DNA from 4 places in the Pseudoalteromonas nanhaiensis genome. Region 2 is predicted to be linked to each of the others. Evidence: predicted binding sites of a transcription regulator. Region 2 holds the regulator's gene; each other region holds the start of a gene.

Evidence for each region. Region 2 encodes sigma-54, which starts transcription at its own class of promoters, with help from an activator protein. Its sites were predicted from a motif close to GTTGGCACGNNNNTNGNNT; they were not measured.
Region 1: the regulator sigma-54 is predicted to act here: its motif matches at 1,379-1,397, upstream of ACSFVZ_RS01995 (EF-hand domain-containing protein).
Region 3: the regulator sigma-54 is predicted to act here: its motif matches at 1,722-1,740, upstream of ACSFVZ_RS06185 (formate/nitrite transporter family protein).
Region 4: the regulator sigma-54 is predicted to act here: its motif matches at 2,284-2,302, upstream of ACSFVZ_RS02535 (LruC domain-containing protein).

What each region holds. Positions count from the first base shown of each region.
Region 1 is NZ_JBPNYQ010000001.1:445,422-448,889, forward strand. It holds gene ACSFVZ_RS01985 (amidohydrolase) at 1-722, opposite strand, end outside; gene ACSFVZ_RS01990 (EF-hand domain-containing protein) at 815-1,048, opposite strand; gene ACSFVZ_RS01995 (EF-hand domain-containing protein) at 1,053-1,286, opposite strand; gene ACSFVZ_RS02000 (PLC family EF-hand domain-containing protein) at 1,538-1,765, opposite strand; gene ACSFVZ_RS02005 (EF-hand domain-containing protein) at 1,775-2,002, opposite strand; gene ACSFVZ_RS02010 (HAMP domain-containing sensor histidine kinase) at 2,314-3,468, shown strand, end outside.
Region 2 is NZ_JBPNYQ010000033.1:17,112-20,579, reverse strand. It holds gene lptC (LPS export ABC transporter periplasmic protein LptC) at 1-215, shown strand, start outside; gene lptA (lipopolysaccharide transport periplasmic protein LptA) at 205-726, shown strand; gene lptB (LPS export ABC transporter ATP-binding protein) at 723-1,448, shown strand; gene ACSFVZ_RS19130 (RNA polymerase factor sigma-54) at 1,566-3,062, shown strand; gene hpf (ribosome hibernation promoting factor) at 3,089-3,376, shown strand; gene ptsN (PTS IIA-like nitrogen regulatory protein PtsN) at 3,380-3,468, shown strand, end outside.
Region 3 is NZ_JBPNYQ010000004.1:200,976-204,443, reverse strand. It holds gene ACSFVZ_RS06190 (bifunctional protein-serine/threonine kinase/phosphatase) at 1-697, opposite strand, end outside; gene ACSFVZ_RS06185 (formate/nitrite transporter family protein) at 701-1,552, opposite strand; gene ACSFVZ_RS06180 (nitrate- and nitrite sensing domain-containing protein) at 2,071-3,354, shown strand.
Region 4 is NZ_JBPNYQ010000002.1:50,543-54,010, forward strand. It holds gene ACSFVZ_RS02530 (hypothetical protein) at 1-58, opposite strand, end outside; gene ACSFVZ_RS02535 (LruC domain-containing protein) at 61-2,250, opposite strand; gene ACSFVZ_RS02540 (ATP-binding protein) at 2,475-3,468, shown strand, end outside.

The DNA.
Region 1 (3,468 bases), on a different contig from region 2:
ATACCAGCATCATGGGTTGAGGTGATCCCCAAACTTAGTAAATGCTCACCAGCATTGTCTAATGCTGTATTAATGCTGGCATGGCTTACTTTTGGTACATGCTTTGTAATAAGCGTTTCGGCTTTATCAATAAATACGCCTGATGGCTCACCTGAAGTCAGTTTGATGATTTCTCCCCCAGCAGGTGAATCGGTGGCTGCAGATATCCCAGCTAATTCTATTGCTTTTGAGTTAACCCAGACCGCATGGCCGTCAACCCGAGAAAGTACCACGGGTTTATCTTTTACATATTTGTCTAAATCAGCAGCGGTTGGAAACTGTCCGCCGGGCCATTGTTCTTGGTTCCAGCCGCGGCCAATGATCCAGCCTTGTTTATCTTTAGCAAATTCAGCCAGCATTTTGCCAACCTCATCTGCTGAACGGGTATTTCTGACATCAAGTTGAGACAGATTATTACCTAAACCAATCACATGACCATGAGCATCGACTAAACCAGGTAAAAGAGTGGCTTGTTTGCCATCAATAGTGGTAGCGTCAGGGAAGCTTTTTTTAATTGAGTCATCGCCAGTTTTTACGACTTTACCGTCTTTAAAAACCAGTGCTGAAAAGTGTTGGGTTTCACCTTGGTAGGTTGGTGTATAACCATTTACATTGTAGATAACTGTGGTGTTGGCAAAACAACTCAGTGAAGCTGTTGCCAGTAGGCTGATGATAAGTTTCATAATCTTTTAATTATTTTTTTAATGTATGAAAACAGTATCAGAGTTGCAGTAAACTGCAACTCACAGAAGAAAATTTCGACTAAAAATAACGGCTATTTACTGGCATAAGCCTTGTATTCTGAGAGAGATAGCTTGTTATCTTTATTATTATCGTAATTACTAAACCGAGACCATAAAGCTGGATCTCGAGCAGATTCTGAGCGGCTCAAGAAGCCATCTTCATTACGGTCTAGTTGTTTAAATTTTTCACCAATACTATCTGCAGCGACACTGATTGTACTAAATACGCAACACATTGCGAGGCTGGCAAAGGTTAATTTTGACATTGCTTTAACTCTTATTTGTTAAGTAGTGTTTAAATTCAAGAAGCGATATTTGTTGATCTTTATTTTCATCCCACTGCGCCATATGCTTTTTTAAATGCGGTTGAGATGAAAGTTCTTCCAAAGATAAAAAGCCGTTTTTATCTTTATCTAGGTGATCAAAGCGCTGTTTTACATCCAATGCTAAGCTGTTGAAGCTTATAGTAATTAAGGTACATGAAGCAAGCCAGAAAATTCTCATAATTACTCTCCTTTATTAGGGCGCGCTGCCCTTCGGGTTCTTCCTAGGGGCGATTAACTCTTTGTTGCTCGATTTTTACTTAGCCCACTAGGTTACAAATCTCGCGCCACGATTGAATCGTCCCCAGAGTGAACAAATTTTAATCCACAAAGGTCAACACGCTTTGGTAAAAGTGCTTGCCATAATTTAAGTCCCAAAATTTAAATCCGTTTACACATTCCCTCTGGGATTATGGCAAGCACTTTAAGCCGTTAAGGTTTGAATTTCTCAAACTCTTGTTCAGACAGAACTTGATCGCCGTTTTCATCCAGATCGGCAAATTGCTTAAGTAAGTTATCGTGTTTGGTTGCTTCTGTTAATGAAATTTCGCCATCGGCATTGGTATCAAATTTCGCAAAACGCACATCCATTTGCGATGCTAAAACGGTGGCACTGATAACTAAAAACATCAACGAGAATGCTGCAAAAAGTTGTTTCATCACACACTCCTAATTAATAAATGATTTAAACTCTGCAAATGAAATTTGACCATCTTGATTGCTATCAATTTGAGTGAAGTTTCCATGTAATAAAGCGTCTTCAGATGCTTCAGCATCACTCAAAAAACCATTGCTATCTTTATCTAATTCATTGAATGTATCTTTTAAATCAAATGCATTACTGCTCATTGAAATTACACTCAACAGCACGGCTAGTGTGTAGGTCCTCGTTTTCATTTGCTGTCCTAATAAACTTATTTGTAAGTGCTAATACAATAACAGTGCCAACTTTTATTCTTCTTTTTTATCAATGATTTATGTTATTTTGCTGTTATTGGGTACGAAATAGTTACAGAGTAATGTGTCTTTTTTGCAACGTAATTATTGGTTTTTATTTTTTTATCTTAATTTTCAATTGGTTGTGTTGTTGCAAAATAGCAACGTTGCGCCTGATTTAGGCAGTAAGTTGTCTTTTTTCAGTTCGGATTCAGCGAGTGTCTAAGTTCATTCACGAATAATGAATGCCAGCGTTTCTTATGAGGGTAAGTATGCAAAGTAGCATAGTAATTAAGTGCAAACAGTGTTTAAGCTGGCGACCAAGCCTAATTGGTCAGTTTGTATGTAGTATTTTACTTTCCTTATTACCATTGTGTTTAGTGGTGATTTTGTTTTTAAACGCACTGAATAAACAGCTGGCTGTTACGCAAGAAATTGTGGGTGATAATGATGAAATCACTAAGGTATTTAACAATTTAAAGCAAGACTTAAATAGCCTTGAAAGAGCAACGCGGCAAAATTGGGTACTCAAGAGTGAATCTTTAGATACATTAATTGAAAATAAGTGGAGTTCATCAATTCAGCGTATTGATGAACTGATCTTTTTAAGTCCTACGGCTGATTATATTTTGCAGTGGCGTCAATTAGCTGAGGTACTGCAATTTGCACAGCAGCATCTTTTATTTGAACAAAAGCAAGATGGTGAGTTATTTGCCCCCGCAAGTAAGTTAATTAGTGAGCAAACCAATTGGCTTAGAGAGCAAAACGAATTACGTATAACTAAAAACCAGCAGCAATTAAAAGCATTGCAAACATCTTTTATTAACTGGTTAGTAGCACTTATTCCTTTGACTCTACTCGTAGGCGGAGGGTTTTTATGGCGGATCAGTGGTCGTCTACGAGAGCTAACGAGCGTGATTGATAAGCTAGGTCAAGGCCATTGGCAGCAAAAAATAAATGTCCGAGGCTCGTCTGAGTTAGTTGAACTTGGCAACAAACTTGAATGGGTTCAAGCGCAGCTACATATGCTTGAGCAGCAAAAAGATACATTTTTACGTCATGTAACTCATGAGTTAAAGACCCCACTTGCTTCAATGGTTGAAGGAACTGATCTATTAACAGATGAAATTGTTGGCCCTATTAATGATGAACAAAAAGCAGTCCTTGAGCTAATCACCCAAAGCATGGTGCGACTTAGAGCAATGATAGAAAGTTTACTTAGTTATAATGCGATTCGTACTAGTAAAGAGACAGTGACTGAGCTTAGTTTTGCCGCCATAAAAGATAAGATTGAGCGTCACTTTGAACATCGTCTAGTTGCACGTGAACAATCACTGTTATGGGTTGATGAGCTGCCTAAAAAAGCACTTTATATTTCAATTGAGTTACTAGAAATGATCTTGATCCAACTCACTTCTAATGCAATC
Region 2 (3,468 bases):
TTGTTGCTAAAAACTTAACCCATAATGGCATGATCGAAGATATTAAAGCTGAAAACATTAACGTTGATATAGAACAAATGACCATGTTTTCGAAGCAACCTGTGACGCTAACAGGACCAAATTTAAAAATTACCGGTAAAGGCCTGAAAGCTAATTTAAAAACCGAGATTGTAGAGTTAACTAACCATACACGAACCATATACTATGACCAATAAACTGAAGAAATTACTCCTGATCCCAAGCTTATTGATTGCCTTTTCAGGCGTAGCTGCCGAGCAGACAGGCGCACAAATTAGCATAAGCTCAGATCGCCAAACTGGTAAGCTAAAAGATGGCGTTGGTATATTTGAAGGCAATGTCGAAATTATACATGGTAACCGCCGGATCACAGCCGAACGCCTTGAAGCCCATGGTGGTGATACAGAAGGTACTGTTGAGTTAATTATCGCCACAGGTAAGCCTGCTTATTTTGAAGAAAAGCAAGCAGATGGCACGGTAATGAGCGCCAGTGCAGAAGAAGTTCGCTACGACGTAGCCAAGCGCTTCTTAACTTTAAATGGCGAAGCCGAAGTGACTCAAGCAGGCCAAAAAGTAACAGCGAAAAGCATTACCTATGATATGGCACAACAACTAATTAGCGCAGAAAAAGATGAAAACTCAACAGACCGTGTACACACAATCTTAGTGCCTGTAGACAACAAACAAGACGATAAAGGCCAACCATGAGCACATTAAAAGCAGAGCTTTTAGCAAAAAGCTATAAAGGCCGCCAAGTTGTCAAAAATGTGGGTCTTGAAGTTGAAGCGGGCAGTATCGTTGGTTTGCTTGGCCCAAATGGCGCAGGCAAAACCACCACTTTCTATATGATTGTTGGCTTAGTACCTAGCGATAAAGGCAAGATCAGCATTGATGATAACGATATTACACTTTTGCCAATGCATAGCCGAGCACGTTTAGGGATTGGTTACCTACCACAAGAGTCATCTATTTTTAGAAAGTTAACGGTTTATCAAAACCTAATGGCTATTTTAGAAACGCGTAAAGATTTAAATAAACAAGGCCGAGAAGAAACACTCAACAACTTACTTGATGAATTTAGTATTCAGCATATTCGTGATAGTCAAGGCATGGCCTTATCTGGGGGCGAGCGTCGTCGCGTAGAAATTGCTCGGGCATTAGCAGCAAACCCTAAATTTATCTTGTTAGATGAGCCTTTTGCTGGTGTTGATCCTATTTCAGTGTTAGATATAAAGAAAATTATTGAACACTTAAAAAATCGTGGTATTGGTGTATTAATCACTGACCATAATGTTAGAGAAACCCTTGATGTTTGTGAAAAAGCCTACATTGTTTCTCATGGGGAGCTAATTGCATCAGGAACACCTGAGCATGTTTTAGCTGACCAAACCGTACGCGATGTGTATCTAGGTGAGCAATTCAGGCTATAACCAATAAGCCACCATCTAGCGCATCTGCTAAACTAAATAACAATGACAATAAATCGATATAAATTTACCTGTGACTGCACAGGTGTCGATAACACATAAAAGGATTGTTAGGGATACATGAGGCAATCATTACAGCTGCGCATGGGCCAGCAACTTACAATGACTCCACAACTGCAACAAGCAATTCGCTTGCTGCAGCTTAGTACATTGGATCTCCAGCAAGAAATTCAAGAAGCACTTGATAGTAACCCTCTGCTTGAAGTGGAAGAAGCAGATTACAACGATGAAAACATTGGTAAGAACGAGCAAAAAGCTGAATCTGATGATACTCAGCTAAGTGCATCGGCCGAAGAAGCGCCGAGTGAGTACGAACAAGAAAGCAGCGATGCCCTTAACAAAGACACCGTAAGTGACGATTTAGCCATGGATGTGACATGGGATGAGTACATGAGTGCTGCCCCATCAACATCATCAGGTCCAATGCCAGAAGATGAGTCAATTTATCAAGGTGCATCGACTGAAACCCTCCATGAATACCTTATGTGGCAATTACAACTCACACCATTTAGCCCAACTGACGAAGCGATCGCTGTCGCCATCGTAGAGGCAATTGATGACTCAGGTATTTTAACTGTTAGCTGCGAAGACATAGTCGAAAGTTTTAATCAAAATAATGATGAAGAAGAAATCGAACTAGATGAAGTCGAAGCGGTCTTAAAGAGAATACAGTTGTTTGATCCAGTAGGGATTGGTGCCCGTAGCTTACAAGAGTGCTTATGTATCCAGCTTCGCCAATTCGATGCGAGTACGCCGTATTTAGCTGAAACTAAAATGGTTTTATCTGAGCACATTGAATTATTAGCAAGTCGCGACTATCGCACTTTGATGAAAAAGACTAAGCTTAAAGAAAGCGAACTAAAAGAAGTAATGACGCTGATCCACAGCTTAAACCCTAAGCCAGCAGACAGCATAGTTCGCGAAGAGTCTGAGTACGTTATACCCGATGTATCGGTTAAAAAAGTTAAAGGTCGTTGGGTCGTTGAACTAAACCCAGATTGTATGCCAAAAATTAGAGTGAATAGCCAATATGCAGCTATGTCACGCTCAGTAAAATCGAGCAGCGATAGCCAGTTTATTCGCTCTCATTTACAAGAAGCTAAATGGTTTATTAAAAGCTTAGAGAGCCGTAACGATACACTTTTAAAAGTGACCAATTGTATCGTACAGCAACAACAAGCATTTTTTGAACATGGCCCAGAAGCCATGAAACCAATGGTGCTGAACGATGTCGCAGAAATGGTCGAAATGCATGAATCGACAATTTCACGTGTTACAACACAAAAATACATGCACACCCCTCGCGGGATTTTTGAGTTGAAATATTTCTTCTCAAGCCATGTCAGCACAGAAAACGGTGGTGAGTGTTCATCAACAGCAATTCGCGCTTTGATCAAAAAGCTTATCGCTGCAGAAAACTCAGCTAAACCATTGAGTGATAGTAAAATTGCAGATATATTGGCTGAGCAAGGAATTAAAGTAGCTAGACGCACAATTGCAAAATATCGAGAGTCTCTAGCGATACCTCCGTCTAATCAGCGTAAGAGTTTGATTTAGACGTTTTACATAGAAGGAAAATGCTTATGCAACTAAATTTAACTGGTCGTCATGTAGAAATCACTGATTCATTAAGAGACTATGTAAACAGCAAGTTTGCAAAACTAGAAAGGCATTTTGACCACATTAATAATGTACATGTCATTCTAGATGTAGAAAAATTAAGCCAAAAAGCAGAAGCAACTTTACATGTAAATGGAGGCGAGCTCTTTGCCTCAACTGCACACCAAGATATGTATGCAGCCATTGACTCGCTAATCGACAAACTAGATCGTCAAGTCATTAAACACAAAGAGAAATTAGCTCGACACTAAATTATGAAACTTAGTTCACTTACTAACCAGGACTGCAGCAAAGCTGCGGTCCTTTTTAATAGCAAAAAAAGAATCCTTGAATATATCAGCGA
Region 3 (3,468 bases), on a different contig from region 2:
CAGCCTTTTGACATGCATGTTGCAATTGCTGTTCACTCTCACAATTGGCAAATAAGCCCAATAATTGCTCAGTTGATACAAACTCAGTAATACCATCCGTAGCCAAAATAAAGCAATCACCTATGACTAGGTCGATTTGCTGAACATCTAACTGTAAGTTTGAACGTATACCCAATGCATTACTTAAATATTGCTGCCCATATTCATCAGCTGCGCGATGCTGTTGGCTAAAATGGCAAATCTTACTGTTTCTAATTCTGAAAATACTTGAATCGCCACAATTAAATAAATTGGCTTTCTTATTGGCTAAAATTACCCCTGCGAAAGTGCAGACAAACCCTTGATCAAAGTTATCTTGATATTGGCTATGTTGGGTTTTTGCCAGTAATTGAAGGTTAATCACTTCAAGTACTTTTGTGCCAGCTCTGGCTGCAGACCATACATCACTGGTACGTAAATATTCATCACAGAAAAGCATCACAGCCAAGTCACTTGCATGCTGACTGACTTGGCTGCTACTTATGCCGTCTGCAACAGCAGCTACAGCCCCTTTTGAGCGAGACTCTGTTAATGCGGGGATAGTGCATTTAACACTATCCTGATTAACCGCTTTGTTCCCGCGAGATGTATAAAACCCTGCTATTACATCGGCTGTCATAGTTAATGCGTCTTTGTTGTTTTTGTACATTGATTGCATTAATTACTTAGCAATTACATTGTCACCAATAGGTGCTGCAGTTGTCGCTAACTTGCGCTTTGGTTTTGTACGATAGTGCGTTGTGTACAAAGTAAGCCCAGTAAATGCTAGACCACCTACCAAGTTTCCAAGCGCAGTTGGAATTTCATTCCAAATTAAATAATCAACAACAGAGAAATCACCACCCATGATCAAGCTAAATGGGAACAAAAACATGTTTACAACCGAATGTTCAAACGCCATAAAAAAGAACAGCATAATAGGCATCCACATAGCAATCACTTTACCGCTAACATGTGTTGACACCATAGCACCCACAACACCCATAGATACCATCCAGTTACATAGCATGCCACGGATGAAAATGGTCATCCATCCTTCAAAACCGTATTTAGCATAACCTAATGTACGCGCTTCACCGATACTAGCAACCTTAGCTGCAATAGCCCCACCATCGGTATTAAAGCCCATGGTAAATACAAACGCCATCATGACAGCAACAGTCAGAGCGCCAGCAAAGTTGCCAACAAAAACTAATCCCCAGTTTCGCAAAATTTGTGGCCAAGTAACGCCTGGCCGACGAGCAAGCCAAGCTAATGGTGTTAACATGAACACACCGGTTAATAGATCAAACCCCATTAAATAAAGCATACAAAAGCCTACAGGGAACAGTACCGCGCCGAGCAGAAATACACCGGTTTGCACTGCAACTGTGATCGCAAATACAGCAGCTAAGGCTAAAATAGCTCCAGCCATATAAGCACGAATTAGCGTATCTCGCGTGGACATATATATTTTTGATTCGCCCGCATCCACCATTTTTGTAACGAAGTCACTTGGTAATAAATAAGCCATGTTATTCACCTTTCATTGTTAATCTTTAATCTGTTTCACAGTTAAAATGACCATCTTTCAGGCAAAAAAAAACGCCCGCACCGACTCTTACTTTTAAGAGCAGGTTGCGGACGCCATTGTCCTTTGCATTTCCAATTGTCACAGCCTATTCAACTGTTCATAATTTATTAAACAAGTTATATGCCAAAAATAACCAAAAAATAAAACTAAATCCTTTCAATAGTTTAACTTTTTCACTTTTGCTTTCACCAAATCAAAAGTTAACATTTGCTTTACTTTGGAGCGTGGCACGCATCACTTTGGGGCGAATCAGTAAACGAAATAAAGAAGGGGCTTGCGAAATTGAACCATAAAACTTGTGATCTGATTTTTAAATCTCTCTGTAAACCCCATTTACAGTGGCACAACGCAGATAATATTCGAGCAAAACTGATTTTACCTTGCTTAAAAATGACTATTAATTTTTAGGGAATAATAATTGCTTGATGGTATCTATTCAATATTAGTAATAAGAACCTATGCCGACATCTTCAACCTGTACCAAACGCTTTTTACTCGCAGCAAAATATGCCGAGCTGAATAGCCTAAAGGCGTTAGCTTCAAACTGTAAAATAGTTATAGCTGCGACACAGATGATCCATCAGCTGCAAAGAGAGCGCGGAACAACGAATGTTTATCTAGGGTCAAAAGGTGTCGCCTATAAAACAAATTTACCTGTGCAATTTAAGAATAGCTCAGAGGCAGAGGAGCAACTACTCGATTTACTTATTTCAAAGTTCTTAAATAGTGATTCAATTCACACCCAAACAAGACTATTAACGTCAATTACTTTAGCTTCTCAAGGTCTTGAACAGCTACCAAAGTTAAGAAAGCAAATTCAAAAACTACAGATTACACCTTTAAAATCTACCGATGCGTATTGCCGATTAATTAGTAAAATCATAAACCTAATATTTGAAGCAGCAGATGTATCAAGTGATGCGTCAATAACCAAACTTTTAGTTGCACTGTTTAACTTCATTCAAGGTAAAGAGCTTGCAGGGCAAGAGCGTGCTTTAGGAGCCATTGGGTTTTCGCAACAAAAACATGAGCCAAAAATATTATCGAAAATGCATGAACTTGAAAGCGCACAACACGACGTATTTGAGCGGTTTTTAGAGTTTTCGGTTAGCCAAGAACAAGCAGCCTGGCAAGCGATACAACTCTCTGAACTAACTAATGACATTAATAAACTCAGAGCAATGTTCAAAGCGGTGTCCGCATCAAATAGCTACACACCCGAGCTTGGTGAAGTCTGGTATGAAGTTGCAACTAAACGAATAGATGCCCTTCAAAATATCGAAACTATGCTGACTACTAGGCTAATGGAGCAAGTTCAAGTAAGGATTAAAGAAGCTGAAGCGAAAATATCTAATCACAACCTTTTAATGGAAAAAATCAGCGAAAACAATGAGACTGATCCGGGTTTTAACATGCTCTTTGACCGTCGCTTTTCAGGGCTGCATGGCGTAGAAATAAATGCTGATGAGCAGCAACATGATGTTCAATCTGGGCATAAATCGTTTTATGATTTAATTTGTGAACAAGCAAACCATATTAACCAAATGAGTGAAGAACTAGAAAATGTAAAACGCGCATTGCATGAGCAAAAGGTGATAGGCAGAGCAAAAATGTTATTAATGCAAAGCTCTAATGTGGGTGAGCATCAAGCCCATCAACTGCTCCAAAAAGCGGCAATGTCACAAAACCAATCATTAATAGACGTTGCAAACAGCATTGTTGCCAAAGTTTCAAAAGCTTAGCAACAAATAGTCGCACCAAAAAGATAGCAAGCGTTTAATTAACCTCAGATGCTATTAGTTAACTTAACCATTTAGATAAGCAAATTAACTAAAGCCAAAGAACGAACAAAGGGG
Region 4 (3,468 bases), on a different contig from region 2:
CGCCACCACCACACGCTGTAAGAATTAAACAAATCATTGTAATTAATAGATGTTTCATGGCTACTGTGCTCCCGAAATCACTTTAGATGTTGTTGCATTGTTAAACCACATTGGACTTTCTTTGCCATCAGATTCAGCAAATGTTTGGAACTCACTATAGGCTTGGGTTATATCAACACTTTCTTTTGGGTGCGCCCATGACGACCCCACTTCAATGGCCCAAGGTAATCCAGATGGCGTTTGGAAGTAATACCCAAACTGAGTATTAGTTGCATCATCACTGCCTACTAAAGAAAACAAGCTTTGATTAAATTTTTCTGTCGGCGGTTGGTTTTTAATATGCACCTCCCATCCGCGAGGATTCAAGCCATCTAAAAAAGTACCGTGGTAATGACCTTCTGCCGCAAAAATAAATGGATCCAGTGTATATTTAGGTGCATCAACACTCGCTATATAAGTATTTAATGACACACTTAAAGTGAAGCTAACTTTATTATTAATGTTACAACCCGCTTCTGTTCTGAAAAAACTACAGCTAGAATCTTTACTTGCATAAGCCCATGTATCTGGCATCACAATAAAAATTGCGTCTTCTGTTCCTTCTTCAAGGATCGTATGTGTTTGCTGTTCGCCATTAATGATTAAACTGATTGATGCTTGGTCTATTTGACTGCGTAAAATGCGTTTGTTTATACCACTGGGGCTAGATTGATAAAGGCGAACTGCAAACCCGTTATGAAAAGTAGCACCTATTCCTACAAGATCTCCTTCTATTTTATAACCAAGCGCTTGTCCATCTTTATCAATCAACTTTGTACGGTAATTCATAACCAAATCATTAAAGTCATAATCACCAGCGAAGGGCCATTGGTCTTCATAAGCCAGAGTTACCCAGCCATTCTCACTTGGGTAAGCAAGACTACCGTAGGTATTAATAGGATAGTCTTCAACTTCTCCGCCTGTAACCCCGCCTGTTGCAGTTATTGGATTTGCTTCGCTACCGTCTGTAACCCGAAAACGTGCCCATGTTGCCCCCATAACAGCATTACTTGGTACATCAACAAGAACACTGTTATCCCCTTGATTAAGGCGATATTTACTCACTGTGATTTCGTCTGCATCAAACTGGTAATTTTGGTCCCAATCAAACCAAGCATATAAATAGCCATTATCATTTGGTGATGTGACAATAATTTGGCTTGTTGAGCCGGCAACAAAATCAGTTACAAACTTGACCCCATCGTCAGAGCTATCTACTGATGACTGGAGAAGATCACTGGCAGTGTTTAGGTTTTCTCCATCAACACTTGCACCGAGATAAACAAGGTTAGATTGGTCTTCATTAGGATCGAACAAGTGTCTTGCACCGCTATCTTCTAACGTTGTTTGATAAGGTCTAGGCGCATCACCAAAATCAATCGAGTTATCTGTAACTTTTACCTCTGCTATAGCACAACGTGCCCCATCATTTTGGTTAGATGTAGGGCCCAACGTAAACACAGACGCAGTTGGTGTATAACCCGACACAGGGCTGATGTTTAAATTAACCCTATGGACTTTACCGCTTCGATTGTTACTAAAATAAAACTGTCCTTGCAAATCAAAGTAAGCTGCACCATTGGCGCCTGTATCACCTGCAATGTCGAGATTTGTAATAAAAACAGGGCCACCATTTTCAACGTTGATCTCATATAAGTCGCCGTTTGATTCAACAGCGTAAAGAAGAGTACTGTGCGGATGAAATGCAAAGTCATAAATAGAGAGATTCCAGTTAGCAGAGCCTGGAATTAATTCAGCTTGGTATTGTTCATTTTGTGCTGTTAAATTAATGGCGTAAAGGCCAAAGCGTGGATGATATAAGTAATACACAGCCTTCTTTTGCTGCTCATCAACTAAAATATCACCCACATAAAAGTTCGTATCTGGTAAGCCGCTTACATTTAAACGCTCTAGCTTGTATTGGTTATTTATGCGTACCACACTTTTAGGGGCTTGCTTACTAAAACCATACATGTATTGGTCTTGGTAATTAAAACCCACCGCATTAACACTGTCGTTATTAGCTTCGCTTGCAAAATCCATTGCTGCTGCAAGCACTGTCGTTTTCGCAGATACTAAATCAACACCATACATCTGTGCGGGCGAACCCTGAATTAAAAATGCTTTACTTGGACACTGCTCAAATGGTGCTGCACTTACCAAGCCGTTAGCAAGTGCCGCTGTTAAGTAAATGAGTATGTTAATTTTCATAATTACACTCTCCTTTGGGTGTGTAATTACTTAAAGCAGCAACCATTCCAAAAAATAAATTGCCTTTTAACAATGCGTTATAAAAATCTAGCCAATATTATTCGCAAGTTGCGAGAAGAATAATTGCATAATGCAATTCCTTTTAGCTATAAAAGCAAATCATTCCCATTTAAAAGTATGACATGCTAGACTAGTTGGGATTTAAAAAAATAATAAACCCTACTATGAAACTTAAAGCCGCTGTTTTTCTGTATTTTGCCTTATCAATGAACTGTGCTTTTGCATCATCATTGCAAAACCATATTGACGAAGCCAGAGCAATCAGTGATTACCAAAAACGATATGAGTATTTATTAAGTATCGATAAACAACTTTTAGAATCTGCAAGCCTTGCAGAAAGAATCAGTTTTAACGTTAGATTAATTCACGTCCATATACAGCTAGGGCAGTTTCAGCAGGCGCAAACTATCATAGATGAGCTTGAAGCAGGCCCAAAATACAAAAACGACTCCCCTATATACAGCGAGTTGTATCTTGCTAAAGCACGACTGGCCTACAGAAAAAGTGACTTAGAAACCGCAATTTCGTTATCTCAACAAAATGTCGCGCTATTTCAGCGTTTGCAACTTAGCGATTATGAAATTGACGCCGTGGCGAGCCTTGTCAGTGCCTATCATAATGCTGGTGAGTATCAAGCCGCCTTGAACTTGCTTGAGGTTTATATTCACGACAACAATCGCGAATTAACCTTAAAGCAAAAAGAAATGCTCTACCATGGTTACTCACGTAATCTTGAGCAGTTAGACCGGTTAACGCTTGCTCTGGAATATAAACTAAAACGCCGCGAGCTAGTTCAGCAGATGTCACCGTCTATTTCATTACAAGCAGGCATACCCTATTCGATTGCGCAAAGTTATTTAGATTTAGACCAATACGAAAAAGCAAAGAGCGAGTTTATTACAGCGCTTAGTTTTGATAGACAAACGGGGTCACTTTCAGATATCGGACATAGCTTAGTTAAGTTATCACAATGCGAATATGGGCTACACAATTACACTAAAGCACTTGAATACGCACAAGAGGCTCAGCAAGTATTTGCTAGTTATAACAGCACAAGAAATACCGCTTGGGCTAAGCATAATATTGCAATAAATTTGCTTGAAATTGATAAAGCTGATCAAGCATTAGCAATTGAAAAGCAAGTAATCACTGAACTGA